Regions from separate parts of the Paenibacillus sp. J31R34 genome, predicted to be linked through region 2. Evidence: predicted binding sites of a transcription regulator. Region 2 holds the regulator's gene; each other region holds the start of a gene.

Region 1 (4,678 bases), on a different contig from region 2:
AAGGCTCGCAAGAACGCCGGAGTTAACGAATTCAAACGATTTTTGCGGCAAGCCTTTGGATTGCGCGAATAAGTTGTAGCCGATTGCTTCGCCCATTTGCCATGCGATTTGTGCACTTGGCGGATATGGACGACCATCCGGGCTAAATACAACTGCGTTGTCGCCAGCCAGGTAAACTTCAGGATGCGAAGTCGATTGCAGGAACTCATTCACAGTCGCACGGCCACGGTTCACTTCGATACCGCAGTTTGCTACGACAGGGTTGCCTGTAACGCCGCCAGTCCATACGAATGTGTTAGCCACAAGCGTTTGACCGTCTTTCAAAATAACTTCGTTGCCTTTTACTTCTGTAACCGCAATACCCATCAGCAATTGAACGCCGCGTTTCTCAAGGCTTGCTTTCGCACGGTCAACAAGCTCTGCAGGGAAACCAGCCAGGATCGACGGGCCTGCTTCAACATTGTATACCGATACTTCGCTGATGTTTACGCCGCTTTGCTCACACCATTTTGGCAGCATGTCGGCAATTTCACCGATCAGCTCAATACCAGTCAGGCCGCCGCCGCCAACAACGATCGTTGCGTCAGCTTTGTTTTTCGATTTTGCATACGCAGCAAGGCGCTCTTGAATGTGCGCGCTCACGCGGTTAGCTTCCTCAACCGATTTCAGCGTCAGGCTGTTCTCTTCAAGGCCTGGAATGCCGAAAAATGCCGTTTCGCCACCAAGAGCGATAACAAGCGTATCGTAGGAAGTTTTTGCACCGCTGGAAAGGTGAACTTGCTTCTGGTCCGGATCAATTTTGTCGACAGTGTCGATAACCAAATTGATGGATTTATCTTTGAACAGCTTCGTCAGCGGCAAAGCAACGTTGTTCTCATGAACGCCGCCAACAGCCAGACGATGCAATTCAGTTACGATTTGGTGCGATGGAATACGGTTAACAACGGTAATGCTTGCTTCCTCAGGGGATAAATGTTTGCGAGTTGTCAATGCGCTCAGCAAACCACCATATCCGCCACCCAAAATCAAAATATGCTTAGACATACTGTTCCTCCGTTCTCATTCTGATCCGATCTTAACGTTGTTTGTTGCGCTCAGCCAATACATCCAGGAACGATTGCGCGAAACGCAATGTTTGTTGAACCTGAGGATCTTTCAGCATTTTGAGAATGCCGAACAGACCGATTGTCGTAGGCTCTGCTTGTGCACGATCATTTGCTTCTACAGCAGCCGATGCAATGCCTTTAGCCTTGTCCGTAATCGGCTTAACGAATTCCTCAATACCATGCTTCATGTCGCCCATAAGCACTTGGTCATTCGCCACAGTTGTTGCTACATCATAAGCTTTGGTCATCAAAGTAACCATTTCAGCAAGCTTAGGCAAGCTTTCTACCAGCTGATTCAGCGAGCTTTGGATTTCCGGTTTAAGCAATTGCTCCAGAACGTCCAGTTCACTACGTACAGATCCCGTCTGTACTTCTTGCTCTGTTAATGTTTCCGACATACGAAAAATGCCTCCCTTGCGTTGTTTGTTGCATGATTAGTTAAACGCCGTTACAACGGCAAGCCGCCTCTGAAAAAAGCCTGAAATTGTGAAATGTTTCACAATAAGGGCGCATTATTAGAGGGACTTGACCACACTCATGTTCATTTTATTCCTTTGCGACAAAAACTGCAATTACAACTTTTAGATCCTTTATTATATTTTAATAAAAGGACTGCTTATGCCAGCAGTCCTCCGTTTTATAATGCTTATATTATAGCTTAAAATCATTATCCGCATTCACTTCCTCCGCTGCGTAAAGCGGGGAACGCGCCTGCAGCCAGTGGAAGAAATTCGTTGCGATAACCTTCAGCACAGCATAGCCTGGGACGGCTAAAATAATACCCCCTAATCCAAACAAATTTCCAGCGGTCAAAATGACGAAAATAATCGTAATGGGATGAATCTTCATGCTTTTCCCCATAATTTGCGGAGAAATAAACTTTCCTTCAATCAGCTGGACAATCGTCCAGATCACAATCATTTTAAGCAGCATGACGGGTGAGGTTACCATCGCTACAATGAGAGCGGGCGTAATCGCGATAGCTGGACCCAGATACGGAATAATAGCTGTACAAGCAGCGATCAGCGCCAGCACTAGCGAGTACTCGAGCCCAATAATCAAATAACCGATATACAGCAGCAGGCCAATACAGAAGCTCACAATAATCTGCCCTCTTATGTAGCTGCTGATTTGGCCGTTCATTTCGCCCATAATACGCTTCGTGTGTGCTCTCATGTTCGTTGGCAGTATAGCAGCAATATAATTCGGCAGCTTCTTGCCATCCTTCAGTAAGTAGAACAGAATAAATGGCAGTGTAATGACCGCAAGCACAACATCTTTAAGCGCTCCCACGAAAGACCCTACACTTTGCCACACGCCATTTAGCAGCTCCGTTCCCCGCTTCGTAATATTGCCGCTCAAATCTGACGGATTTATATTGAGCCACCGCCCAATTTCCCGCAGGTCGCCGCTGTGCATCAGCTCATCAAACTTCGTTCGCAGCTGATCCGCATAACCCGGTAAATTTTCGACCAGACTTACGACCTGTGTGCTTACAATTGGAATAACCACCGTCAGCAAAATCGTCAGCAAGCCCAAAATGACCGCAAAGATTACAAAAATAGAGTAAATGCGCGGAGCCTTCTTCGTCTCCAAATAGTCAACAATCGGATTTAGCAAATAATAAGCTACACCAGCTAAAATAATCGGCAGCAGCACCGTCTTGAACAATACGGTGAGCGGCGTGAACACGTAGGAGATTTTGCTCATGACGAAAATATTCAAACTTACCAGGAGCAGCACGAGCAGAAATATAACAAATTTATTATTTAAAATAAATTGTACAAACCGATCTGTTCCTGTTTTAAAATGGTTCATCCGCTGTTCCTTCTTCCTGCTTTTGATGTTCTCAGCTTTCCGCGGTAATTTCCCCGGTACGGGTTAAATCATACCCTTCGATAGCTCCCAGCTCCTGCTTGAAGCTTTGCGACTGTAAAATGCGAATGACCGCATGAATAAAAACTTCATTGTCCGGCTTCTTCAACATAACCAAGTCATATTGCTCCTGAACAAGCGGAATATAGGTAACGCGGGAAACGTTCGCTGCAGCCCTCTCCGTTCCAATACCCACATCGGCTTCGCCTGACGCAACCTGCGCAGCTACTCCAAGATGATTCGTCTGCTCCTGGTCATAGCCCGTTATGGAAGCTGCCGGAATATGGTGCAGCCTCAGCTGCTCATCGAGCAGCACGCGTGCGCCGGCACCGCGCTCCCGGTTGATGAGGCGCAGTCCCGGCTTCGCCAAATCGGCCCAGCTTGCCAGCTTAAGCGGATTTCCCTTTTGTACGAACAAGCCCGCGCTTCTCGTCAGCAAATGCACAACGATATAAGGTGCTCCAATCAATAGTTTACGAATATAGGGAACGTTATATTCCCCTGTATCGCCATCCAGCAAATGCGTGCTGACAATGTCAGATTCTCCTCTATACATCGATACTAGGCTGTCCATACTGCCGACGTAGGAGCGCAGCGGGCGCAGCCCCAAGCCCTCCCGCTCGATATGCTTGGCCAGAATATCTAGGCTCATATCTTGTCCGGTAATGACGATAGGACGTCCCCCGCCAGCAGCTGCTGAGGCAGCGCTTCTGTCCGATAAATCCTGTGCGTACACGTGTGGAGTACCTTGATGCTGGGAAGCTGTTGACTTGCTGGCAGGCATATTAGCCTGGAGGCCTTTAGCCCGCAGCTTGTATGCTTCCAGATCGGAAGCATCAATTCGCATCTGCTTCCCTACCCGGTAGGACGGCAGCTCTCCTTTTTTAATTAAATCGTATACCGTGAGCTTGGAAATTTTTAATAGCTTGGCGATTTCTTCAGTTGTATATGAGATGTCAGCGGACATATTGGATCTCCTTAGCCTCGCTCAGCCTAGGTTGCGGGCTGAATTTGGTCATTATTTTCATACCTTTAATTGTAGCATAATATATTTCAAACATCCCATCTCCCTTTACAGTAGAATTGACACCAGTCTATAATGATATTTAGATATAAATAGATATAACAAACCATATTTGGAGGAGAGTTTATGTTTACACATTTCAAGAAACCTGCTGTACTATTTTTCATGTTGGCTGTGCTGCTAGTATGCGCGGCGTGTGGCGCGAACAATACCGGAACGGCTGCAACGGATACAAGCACAAGCAGTCCTAGCCCTGCTGTTGTAGAATCGGCATCGCCGCAAGCGAGCGAAGCTGCCGCACCTATCGAAAACGAAGCTTTAACGATTTCCGCTGCTGCCAGCTTGACGGATGCCCTGCAAGAAATCAAGCAAGCTTATGAAGCTACAAATCCATCCATTTCCTTAAACTTTAACTTCGGCGCTTCTGGCGCATTGCAACAGCAAATCGAGCAAGGAGCTCCCGCTGATTTGTTCCTTTCGGCTTCTTCCAAAAACCTGAAGGCGCTCGTTGAAGGCGGCTTTATTGCCGAAGATCAGCAAAAGAAGCTGCTGGCCAATGAACTCGTTATTGTAACGGGAGCTGACAGCAAAGTTCAAGTAGCAGCTATTGCTGATCTCAGCCAGGATACCCTTGGCAAAATCGCAATCGGTATTCCAGAAAGCGTTCCTGCCG
Region 2 (4,678 bases):
GGATGATATACTTCGTTGCCGTGCCATCTTTCAGCGTAATATAGACATTGCTATCATCGATATCGGTAATGGCCTCCACACCCGAATGTTCATCTGCCAAAGCTTTAAGTGCCTCCGGAATAGCAGAATAGTTTTTGTGCTCCATCGCTTCGGCCACTTTGAATAAAGACGATGACCACAGCTGATCCAGCTTCGCATTCGAGTCGGTATTCGCAATATCGAGCTGAATGTCGCGGCTTTGGGCGACAGATTTGCTTTGCTCGACTATCGTTTCATATACATGCTTTAAATCCGCTCCGGCTGTAAGCGTCAGCGGGAAAGTAATACGGTCCGTATCCATAATAGGCGTGTCGGATGAAGCAATGCCTTCTATTTGATCAACCGCCTTGGCAAGCGGAGCTGCGAATGCAACCTGATGATAAATGAGCCAGCCTCCAAACAAAACGAGGGCGGACGCAGCAGCTGTTAGCAAAATCGGCATGATCCTGAGTTTGAACATCGTAAAAATCCCCCTCTCAAAATGACGGTGATATACCAAACGTATATCAACTCCGATACACGAAAGTATATCACATCGCCTTTTGAATAAGGGGGTGTAATAATAGCCAGCAATTCCAGCTGTTACAGCTTAAGCATCCAATACAGCTAGGACGCCTTGTCACCTACTAAACTATATTGCTTCACAAATGCGCCATCGCGGAACGAATAATACGCATAATAATATTTCGTTATCGCTTCATCACGGCTGTAAAAAATTTCCCATACCGGCTCGCCGTTCAGCAATCCCGGCTGTGTCCTTTTAACATCCGCATCCGGCTTACTGCTCAGTAACGCAGATTCCGCCTGTTCTGCTGTAATATGTTCCGTTGCTTTCAGTGTAAGCACAGGACTTTCGACTGTTGTCAGAAATACGTAAACTTCTTGTTCATCCGCGGTCTTCCCTTTTACGACCCAGGAAATGCCATCCCACACCTGCTTCGTCATGCCCGTAACTTCCGTCAACTGTGCGGCTTCTACAGCATACGCCTTAATTGGAGCTTCCTCTACCCATAATTCCTTATGCACAGTGCGGTAATAAACAATCGTAACGGTCAACAAGGCGATAACAAAAACAATTGAAATAAAGACAGCCCGTTTTACCGTCCAAAACGGCTTTCTCGTTCTCGCCCGCATTATGCCTTCAACAACCTCTCGAAGCTTGCCTGAGCATCGTGACGAATTTTCTCCTCATCGAGCAATGTGCATTCGCCATCCCGTACAACCTGACGCCCGTCTACCCATACATGCTTGACGTCGCGGCCCGAGCCCGCGTACACCAGATGGGACACAATATCCGTCTGTGGGTAAAAATGCGGCTGTTCAATATCGATGGCGATGAAATCCGCCTTCATGCCAACGCGCAGGCGGCCAATGGAATCTTCCTGCCAAATAGAGCGAGCGCCGTATACCGTTCCCATACGCAAAGCTTCAATGGCAGGAACAACCGTAGGATCGCCAGAAACACCCTTATGCAGCAGAGCCGCAAGGTTGATCTCCTTGAATAAGTCAAGATTGTTGTTGCTCGCCGCGCTGTCCGTGCCTAGTGATACCGTTACACCAGCGCGAAGCAAATCAGGAACGCGGGCAATGCCGCTTGCCAGCTTGAGGTTGCTTACCGGGTTATGCGATACAGCTACTTTGCGCTGCGCAAGCAGCGCAATTTCCTCGTCATTCAAATGCACTGCATGAGCAACAAGTGCCGGACGAGAGAAGAAGCCTAAATTGTCGAGATGCTGAACGGGACGAACGCCATAATCGCGAACGTTCTGCTCTACTTCGGCAATCGATTCTGACATATGCGTGTGCAGCGGCAAATCATAATCATGAGCAGCCTGCACGAATTTCTCAATATAATCGGGCGGGCATGTATAAGGCGCATGCGGCGAAATCATCGTCGTAATACGGCCATTTGCCTTGCCGTTCCAATCGCGTGCGAAAGCTATCGCTTCCTCCAGCTTCGCTTGCTGCACATCCTCTGGGCAGAGGCCAATGACGCCGCGCGTCAGACAGCCGCGAATGCCGGACTGTTCCACGACTTCAGCCAGCTGATCCATGCGGTCATACATATCCACGAAAGCCGTTGTACCGGATTTCAGCATTTCTACCACGGCAAGCGCGCTGCCCGCACGTGTATCAAGGTCGAGGTATTTGCCCTCCATCGGCCACATTTTTTGCTCCAGCCAGACTTGCAGGTTTTGATCATCGGAGTAGCCGCGCAGCAAGGTCATAGCTGCATGACCATGCGTGTTTACTAGGCCCGGCATAAAAGCAAGCTTACTGCCGTCCAGCTTCTGCACATCGGCTTGCAGCCCAGTTGGAGCTTCTGCTCCGATATATGTAATGCGATCATCGGTCACAACCATATGCCCTTGAAGCACATGCTCGCCATCCTCCATCGTTACAAAACGTCCATTTTCAATCCAAATTTGGCTCATTTTCGTCATCCCTTTCCCTCTCCAAGTAATACGCCAGACTTAGCAGCTCTTTCGTAAAGTCAGCATGATGAATGCGAATTTCTTCTGGTACCTTCAATATCGCTGGGGCAAAATTGAGCAAGCCTTCAATGCCCGCATCTATAAATTGATTAGCAACGTTTTGCGCTTCAAATCCGGGAACGGTAATAATCCCAATTCGAATATTATTCTCCTCAACCGTATGTTTAAGCATATCCATCGGCATTACGGTCAAATTATTAATTTGCGAGCCGATTTTAGATGGATGCACATCAAACACCGCAATAATTTTCATATTGTCTTTAGAATATTTATTATAATTGCATAGAGCATGACCCAAATTACCCGCACCGACAAGCGCCACATTAATCGTCTGATCAAGCTTGAGTATTTGACGAATTTTTTCAATTAAATACGTCACATCATAGCCGATACCCTTGCGGCCAAAATCGCCGAAATACGCCAAGTCCTTGCGGATTTGCGCCGGATTTAAATCCAGCTTGACGCCAAGCTCCTGGGACGAAACGGTCTGCACCTCCCGGTTGTTCAGCTCGTTCAGCACTTGCAGGTAAATGGGGAGGCGTCTTACGACGGCCTCCGATATTTTCGTCTGCTTCACCCGTTCTCCTCCTCCTTCTCGGCACCAAGCCATTCTCTCATTCTCGGTACAATTTGTTCGATATGCATATGCTCAATTTTCGGTCCAGGCAAAGAATAGAGAAAATGCTTGCCATAATACGTTTCAATAACCCGCGTATCATAAATAATGACAATCCCTTTATCCTTCGCCGTTCGCACGAGCCTGCCAAAGCCTTGCTTGAAGCGAATAACCGCTTGCGGGATCGACAGCTTCATAAAAGGATTTTGCTTTTGGCGCTGCAGCAATTCCGACTTCGCCTCCAGCAGCGGATGATTCGGCGGTTGGAATGGCAGTCTGACGATGGCAAGGCAAGTTAAGGCTTCGCCAGGAATGTCAACGCCCTCCCAAAAGCTGCTTGTGCCAAGCAGCACAGACTCCGGCTGCTGTAAAAACCGCCGCGTCAGCTTCGTACGGTTGCCGCTGTCGATGCCTTGGCCCAGCACTTGAATGCTGGTGGCCGCAAGCGCCGCCTTAAGCGGATCGTATACCTGCTTTAGCATTCGGTAAGAGGTAAACAGCACTAGCATTCTGCCATTAGTCTGCTGCACTGCATCTGCCAAGGAAGAGACGAGCATTGAAATAAATGCGGGCTCTCCTGCTGAGCCTTTAAGAACAGGGAAATTGCGCGGAATAATAACGAGCGCTTGTTCACGGTAATTAAATGGCGATGCCAGCTGCACGGTACGCAGCCTTCCCGCTTCTTCAAAGCCGCCAAGTCCAAGCTGCTCTTCAGCGAACTGGAATGATTTTTGCACCGATAGAGTGGCGGACGTTAAAATAATGCTGTCCTTCACATCAAATAAATACTGCTGAAGCTGGCTGCTCACATCAATTGGCACCGCATAAAGATGCAGCGATCGATGCTTGTAGGTCATATTGGCTTCCAGCCAGAATACGTCCGTCGTCTGATCGACCTTCATAAAGCTGCGCAGATCATCCTTGACTCTCGTCAAATCGCGTAAAGCGCCATTCAAGTCCGTTACAAGCGCCTGTACCGCCAGCTCATCAATGCGATCTTTAATCTCCTCGGACATTTTCTCAGCCGTCTTCAGCACGCGAATAAGCTCCGTATGAATATTGGTCTCTTCGGCGAGCACTTCGGACCAGCCTTCCGGGAGGCTATCGCCTCGCAAACGGTACACAGATTGATTGTTTTCACCCGTCGCATCAGGAGAAGCTTGAACAAAGCTGTAAAGCATCTCAAACAGCCTTTCCCAATGCTCCTTCACTTCCGTAAAGGCGGGAATAATGGTATCAATCGTTTCCAGCCAGCCTTGCACCCGCTCATCGCTTTCCTGCTGGAGATGAATGCGCAGAGATGGCAGCAGGCCGGAACGAGCGTCCTTAAACATACGCGTAAACGCATTGGTTATCGTATAGTAGCCGAGCTGCATGCCCAGATGCTTGCTTGCTACTTCCTCCACATGATGCGCCTCATCGACAATCAAATGGCTGTAGGTTGGCAGCAGCCGATGATCGGCCTGAATGTCTGTGAACAGCATGGAGTGATTCGTAATGCACACATCAGCTATATTGGCTTCATGCT
Region 3 (4,678 bases), on a different contig from region 2:
GCAAGGCAGTGCGCTGCTGCTGAAGGTTGGCGAGCTGCTGCTCGCTGCGGACACAACGGAAACAATCGATGCAGCGGACGTATTGCCGTTCAGCCGCTTGCTGATCGGAGAAGACGCATGGAGCAAGGCGGAATCTGCCAGTGCTGTTCAGCTGAGACAGCTCGTTGCTGAACTGGAGCCAGCTATGGCAAGTGCCGAGCGGCTGACGCTAGCCCCTGAAGGACTGGAGCAGTGGCTGGAAGTATTCCGCACCATTCAAGGGCTGGAAATTTGGCAGTCGCATGGCGAGTGGATTACGCGCGAGCAGCCTGCTTTTGGCCCGGGTATAGCGCAGCGATTTCGCTGGGCGAGCACCTTGCAGAGCGAAGATAGCGAGGAAAAGGTAGAGGAGCGGAGCAGTATTCGTACCAAGCTGCATGAGCTGCTCGGTACGGATAGCCTGCTCTTCATCCCAACCATTCCCGGAACGGCGCCAGACCGCGACATTAGCGGAGATGCGGCAGACAAGCAGCGTGCCTTAACGATGCAGCTTTGCTGTATAGCCGGCTTGTCGGGCTTGCCGCAGGTGACGATTCCGGTTGGCGAGGTGGACGGTGCACCCATTGGCTTATCCATTATTGCAGGTGCAGGGCAGGATTTGAAGCTGCTGCGATGGATAGACCAGCATGCGAATTTATGGGAACGAAGCTGGAGACCTAGCAGCGGAAATGAAGGGGAGGTAGCAACATAGATGAAGCTGGTAACGATCCATTACGAGGGTATCGAGCAAGCGTGCATCAACCTTGACGATCGCTATGTGCTGCTCCATACGATTAATCAGTTGGAGCAGACAGAATGGGCCATCAATGTGTTTGATTTGCTGAAAGATGGTCAGCTGGACGAGTTGACGGCATGGTATAGCGGGGTCGGTCGAGAAAAGCTCGGAGCGATGGAGTCTGTGCCCAAAGAAGCGATAATGCCTGCGCCATTATATCGCCATCCCCGCAAAATTTGGGGTATTGGCATGAATTATGTAAAAGAAACGGTTGAGCGCGAGAAATTATTCGCTGAAGCCGATCCCGTCAGTTTTATGAAGCCGGATACGTCGCTTATCGGTCCGAATATGGCGATCGAGCTGCCTGCCCAGCAGACGGAGCATGTAACGGCGGAGGCTGAGCTGGCGCTCATTATTGGACGTACTTGCAAAAACATAACCGAAGCCGAGGCGCTGGACTTCGTAGCAGGTTTTGCCGTATCCGTCGATGTAACGGCTGCGGATATTCATGCCAAGCATCAGCGTTTTCTGACGCGGGCCAAAAGCTTCGATACCTTTTTTGGCTTAGGCTCGGAGCTGATTACGCGTGATGAATTCGCGGATTTGCCTCAGCTGGCAGTGGAAACCTGGCACAATGGCGAGCTTGCCCATCGCAATGTGCTGGCTAATATGATTTACCAGCCAGCCTACCTCATCGCCTTTCATTCGCAGGTGATGACGCTGCTTCCCGGGGATGTCATTTTGACCGGGACGCCTGGCGCAGTCGTCCTTCGCGATGGCGACGTCATCGAGGCGCGAATTCCCGGCTTTGAGCCGCTGCTGCATCCGGTTAAGGCGGGCATGCCGTTTTTTCACCCAGCCCAGCCGATCCCGGTTCGACCCGATCTGGACTGAAGAGGCTTTGGCATTCCTAAAAACATAAGCAGAGCGGCTGCTTGTGTTTTTCTTTTTGTGCACAACCTCTGAAACTTTCAGCAAACCTTCCATTTCATCTAAGATTTACTTAACCTTCGTAATTTAGCCTTAAGGTGGGAGTGAAAATCCGGTTTGAAGGAGGATGAATTGAAATGGGATGCGGCAACAACGACGGTCAGGATTAGCAGTAAGGCATAAGTTAAGAAATAAATGAGCACATCATTCAATAGAAAACAAAGAAGCCGATACCTCTTTTTCAAAAAGAGATATCGGTTTCTTTGCTAAGTAGCTATTTTTAAACACATGGTCTGGTGTTGCGTATTAAGGAGAAATTTATGCCATCTCATCCCGAATCGACTCAATCAAGCCTTTCAGCTTGTTTGCCGACTTCTGGAACAGCGCCGTTTCTTCGTCGGACAGCGTTAGCTCCAGAACGTTGCGGATACCGGTGCGGTCAACGACACATGGAACGCCGATGTACACATCGGATACGCCGAGGTAGTTGTCGAGCAGGGTTGATACGTTCAGCACAGCGCCTTCATCCTGCAGAATAGCGGTGCAGATGCGGTCAAGCGCCAAAGCGATGGCGTAATACGTTGCGCCTTTTGCTTCGATAATTTGGTAAGCGGCATCGCGTGTGCCGGTGAAGATCCGGTCCTTCTGCTCGTCGTTCAGTCCAAGCTCCGTACCCGCAACGTTCGACAGGCTCCATACCGGCAGCTCGGAATCGCCATGCTCCCCGATAATCGGCGCGTGGACGCTGCGCGGATCAATGTTCAGCTCTTCGCCAATCAGATAGCGGAAGCGCGCACTGTCGAGCAGGGTACCCGAACCGATGACGCGGTTAACGGGCCAGCGTGATTTTCGCAGGGAGAAGTAGCTCATGACGTCTACGGGGTTCGAAGCAATCAGCAGAATGCCATCGTCATTATATTTCAAGACTTCATCAATAATTTGGTCGAAAATCGCAACGTTGCGCTTCAGCAGCTGAATGCGCTCTTCGCCCGGACGCTGCGCTACACCCGCTGTAATAATAATGATGTCCGCGCCTTTGCAGTCCTCGTAAGTGCCTGCCCATACCTTCGTGCCGCCAAGGAACGGCATGCCGTGGTTCATGTCGAGCGCATCGCCGATCGCTTTTTTCTCATTGGCATCAATGAGCACCAGCTCATCCATGCGGTTGCGAAGCAGAAGCGTATAGGCGGTTGTCGAGCCTACAGCCCCAGCGCCAATGACAACAATTCTTGATTTTTTCATATCCGATCTCTCCCCGTCTAATGGTGTGCTTACTCTTGCGTGTGATCCTCTTTGTCGAAATAAGGCTTGTTAACGAAATAATACATATATGCCATTAAAACGCCGCCGCCAATCAGATTGCCGAGTGTGACAGGCACAAGATTGTGAATGACGCCGCCGTAAGTAATCGTGTCTGGGTGGTCGACGACTAGTGCGATGGCGAAGGTGCACATGTTGGCAATGCTATGCTCGTAGCCCGAAATAAAGAAGCAGAAGACGAACAGCATCATCGAAAACATTTTTGCCCCGTCATGCTTCATGCCCATCGGAATGAAAAAGGCGAGACAGACAAGCCAGTTACATAAAATCGCCCGGAAAAACAGCTCCATTGACGACGTATGCATTTTTGCTTCGACCACGCTGAGCAGGAACGTATTGACCTTCTCGCTGTCGAACAGTCCGGTTGTCATAATGAGCAGCGCGAACACGGCTGCGCCTAGCAGGTTGCCACCGTAGCTTGTCAGCCACATTTTGATAGCGTCGGTCCATTTGAGCTTACGCCGGAGAGCGGTAAACGAATAATAAAACGTATTGCCGGTAAACAAGTCGCCGCCACCGTATGCGATGAGAATAATAGCAGCTCCGAACGTAAGCGCGGCCATCGGATAAGCGAGTGGAGAATGCTCGGCGTAAAAAAAGTTACCCGTCTTGAAGGCGACGATAACGCCAAAGCCGATGAACATGCTGGCGAGCATGGACCTGGAAATATAGCGAATGCGGCTTTGCTTAAAAATCATATGCTTCTTCTGTGCGAGCTGCTCGACTTTGCGTAGCGCTTCTGTTTCCATGAGCCATCACTCCTCTTGCTGCTTACTGAGGTTAGAATAACACAGAGAGGCGCAATCGATTGTGACATTCATCACAGGTTACTGCGCAAATTGTTACAGAATAAGGGATTTTGGGCCATTTGGACAACTACTGAGCTAATGATTATTCCTGTAATGGCAAAAATTAGGTAGTCTTTTGGTAGATGCAAACGGAGGTGCACATCTATTTGCATAAAAGTAGAGGCATTTAAGGATGAGGCTTCACCACAACCAAATTAAATGGAATAAAGGAGAGTTTATTCGATGAAAAAATGGATCGGTGCTCTATTGTCTGTGGCCCTTATTATTGCAATTGCTGGTGTGCAGCCTGCCCCTGTAGCGGCGGCTGAAGTTGTAAACGCTACCATTATTGTACCTAAAAATACAACCTACAATGGTCAAGGCAAAGTTTTTGTAGCGAACCCGAGCACGCTCGGTGATGGCAGCCAGGCTGAGGGCCAGAAGCCAGTATTCCGTCTGGAAGCAGGAGCAACGCTGAAAAATGTGATTATCGGCGCACCAGCTGCAGACGGTGTTCACTGCTATGGCAGCTGTAATATTGAGAATGTGACTTGGCAGGATGTAGGCGAGGACGCTTTGACGCTAAAATCTTCCGGTACGGTTAATATTACAGGCGGCGGCGCATACAAAGCCTATGACAAGGTGTTTCAAATGAATGCATCCGGCACAATTAATATTAAAAATTTCAAGGCCAATGACATCGGCAAGCTCGTTCGTCAAAATGGCGGCACATCCTATGCGGTATCCATGAATGTATCAAATAGCGATATTTCCAAGGTAAAGGATTCAATTTTGCGCACCGACAGCAGCTCGACAACGGGCAAAATCACTAATACGCGTTATTCCAACGTACCAACGCTGTTCAAAGGCTTTGCTTCCGGCAAAA

What was found. The regulator Rex, encoded in region 2, represses fermentation and respiration genes when NADH is low (regulators of the CRP and FNR family bind a similar motif). The targets are predictions, from matches to a motif close to TTGTGAAATATTTCACAA.
Region 1: the regulator Rex is predicted to act here: its motif matches at 1,591-1,608, upstream of AC50YG_RS29910 (DUF1641 domain-containing protein).
Region 3: the regulator Rex is predicted to act here: its motif matches at 3,813-3,830, upstream of AC50YG_RS18060 (formate/nitrite transporter family protein).

The regions. Positions count from the first base shown of each region.
Region 1 covers NZ_JBXENU010000017.1:36,335-41,012, forward strand. The annotation lists gene AC50YG_RS29905 (NAD(P)/FAD-dependent oxidoreductase) at 1-1,044, opposite strand, end outside; gene AC50YG_RS29910 (DUF1641 domain-containing protein) at 1,076-1,504, opposite strand; gene AC50YG_RS29915 (AI-2E family transporter) at 1,758-2,924, opposite strand; gene AC50YG_RS29920 (substrate-binding domain-containing protein) at 2,956-3,948, opposite strand; gene modA (molybdate ABC transporter substrate-binding protein) at 4,132-4,678, shown strand, end outside.
Region 2 covers NZ_JBXENU010000001.1:293,995-298,672, reverse strand. The annotation lists gene AC50YG_RS01260 (hypothetical protein) at 1-499, opposite strand, end outside; gene AC50YG_RS01255 (hypothetical protein) at 646-1,173, opposite strand; gene AC50YG_RS01250 (amidohydrolase) at 1,173-2,474, opposite strand; gene AC50YG_RS01245 (redox-sensing transcriptional repressor Rex) at 2,455-3,111, opposite strand; gene dinG (ATP-dependent DNA helicase DinG) at 3,108-4,678, opposite strand, start outside.
Region 3 covers NZ_JBXENU010000006.1:195,130-199,807, reverse strand. The annotation lists gene AC50YG_RS18075 (amidase) at 1-730, shown strand, start outside; gene AC50YG_RS18070 (fumarylacetoacetate hydrolase family protein) at 731-1,648, shown strand; gene AC50YG_RS18065 (L-lactate dehydrogenase) at 2,003-2,926, opposite strand; gene AC50YG_RS18060 (formate/nitrite transporter family protein) at 2,956-3,753, opposite strand; gene AC50YG_RS18055 (pectate lyase) at 4,036-4,678, shown strand, end outside.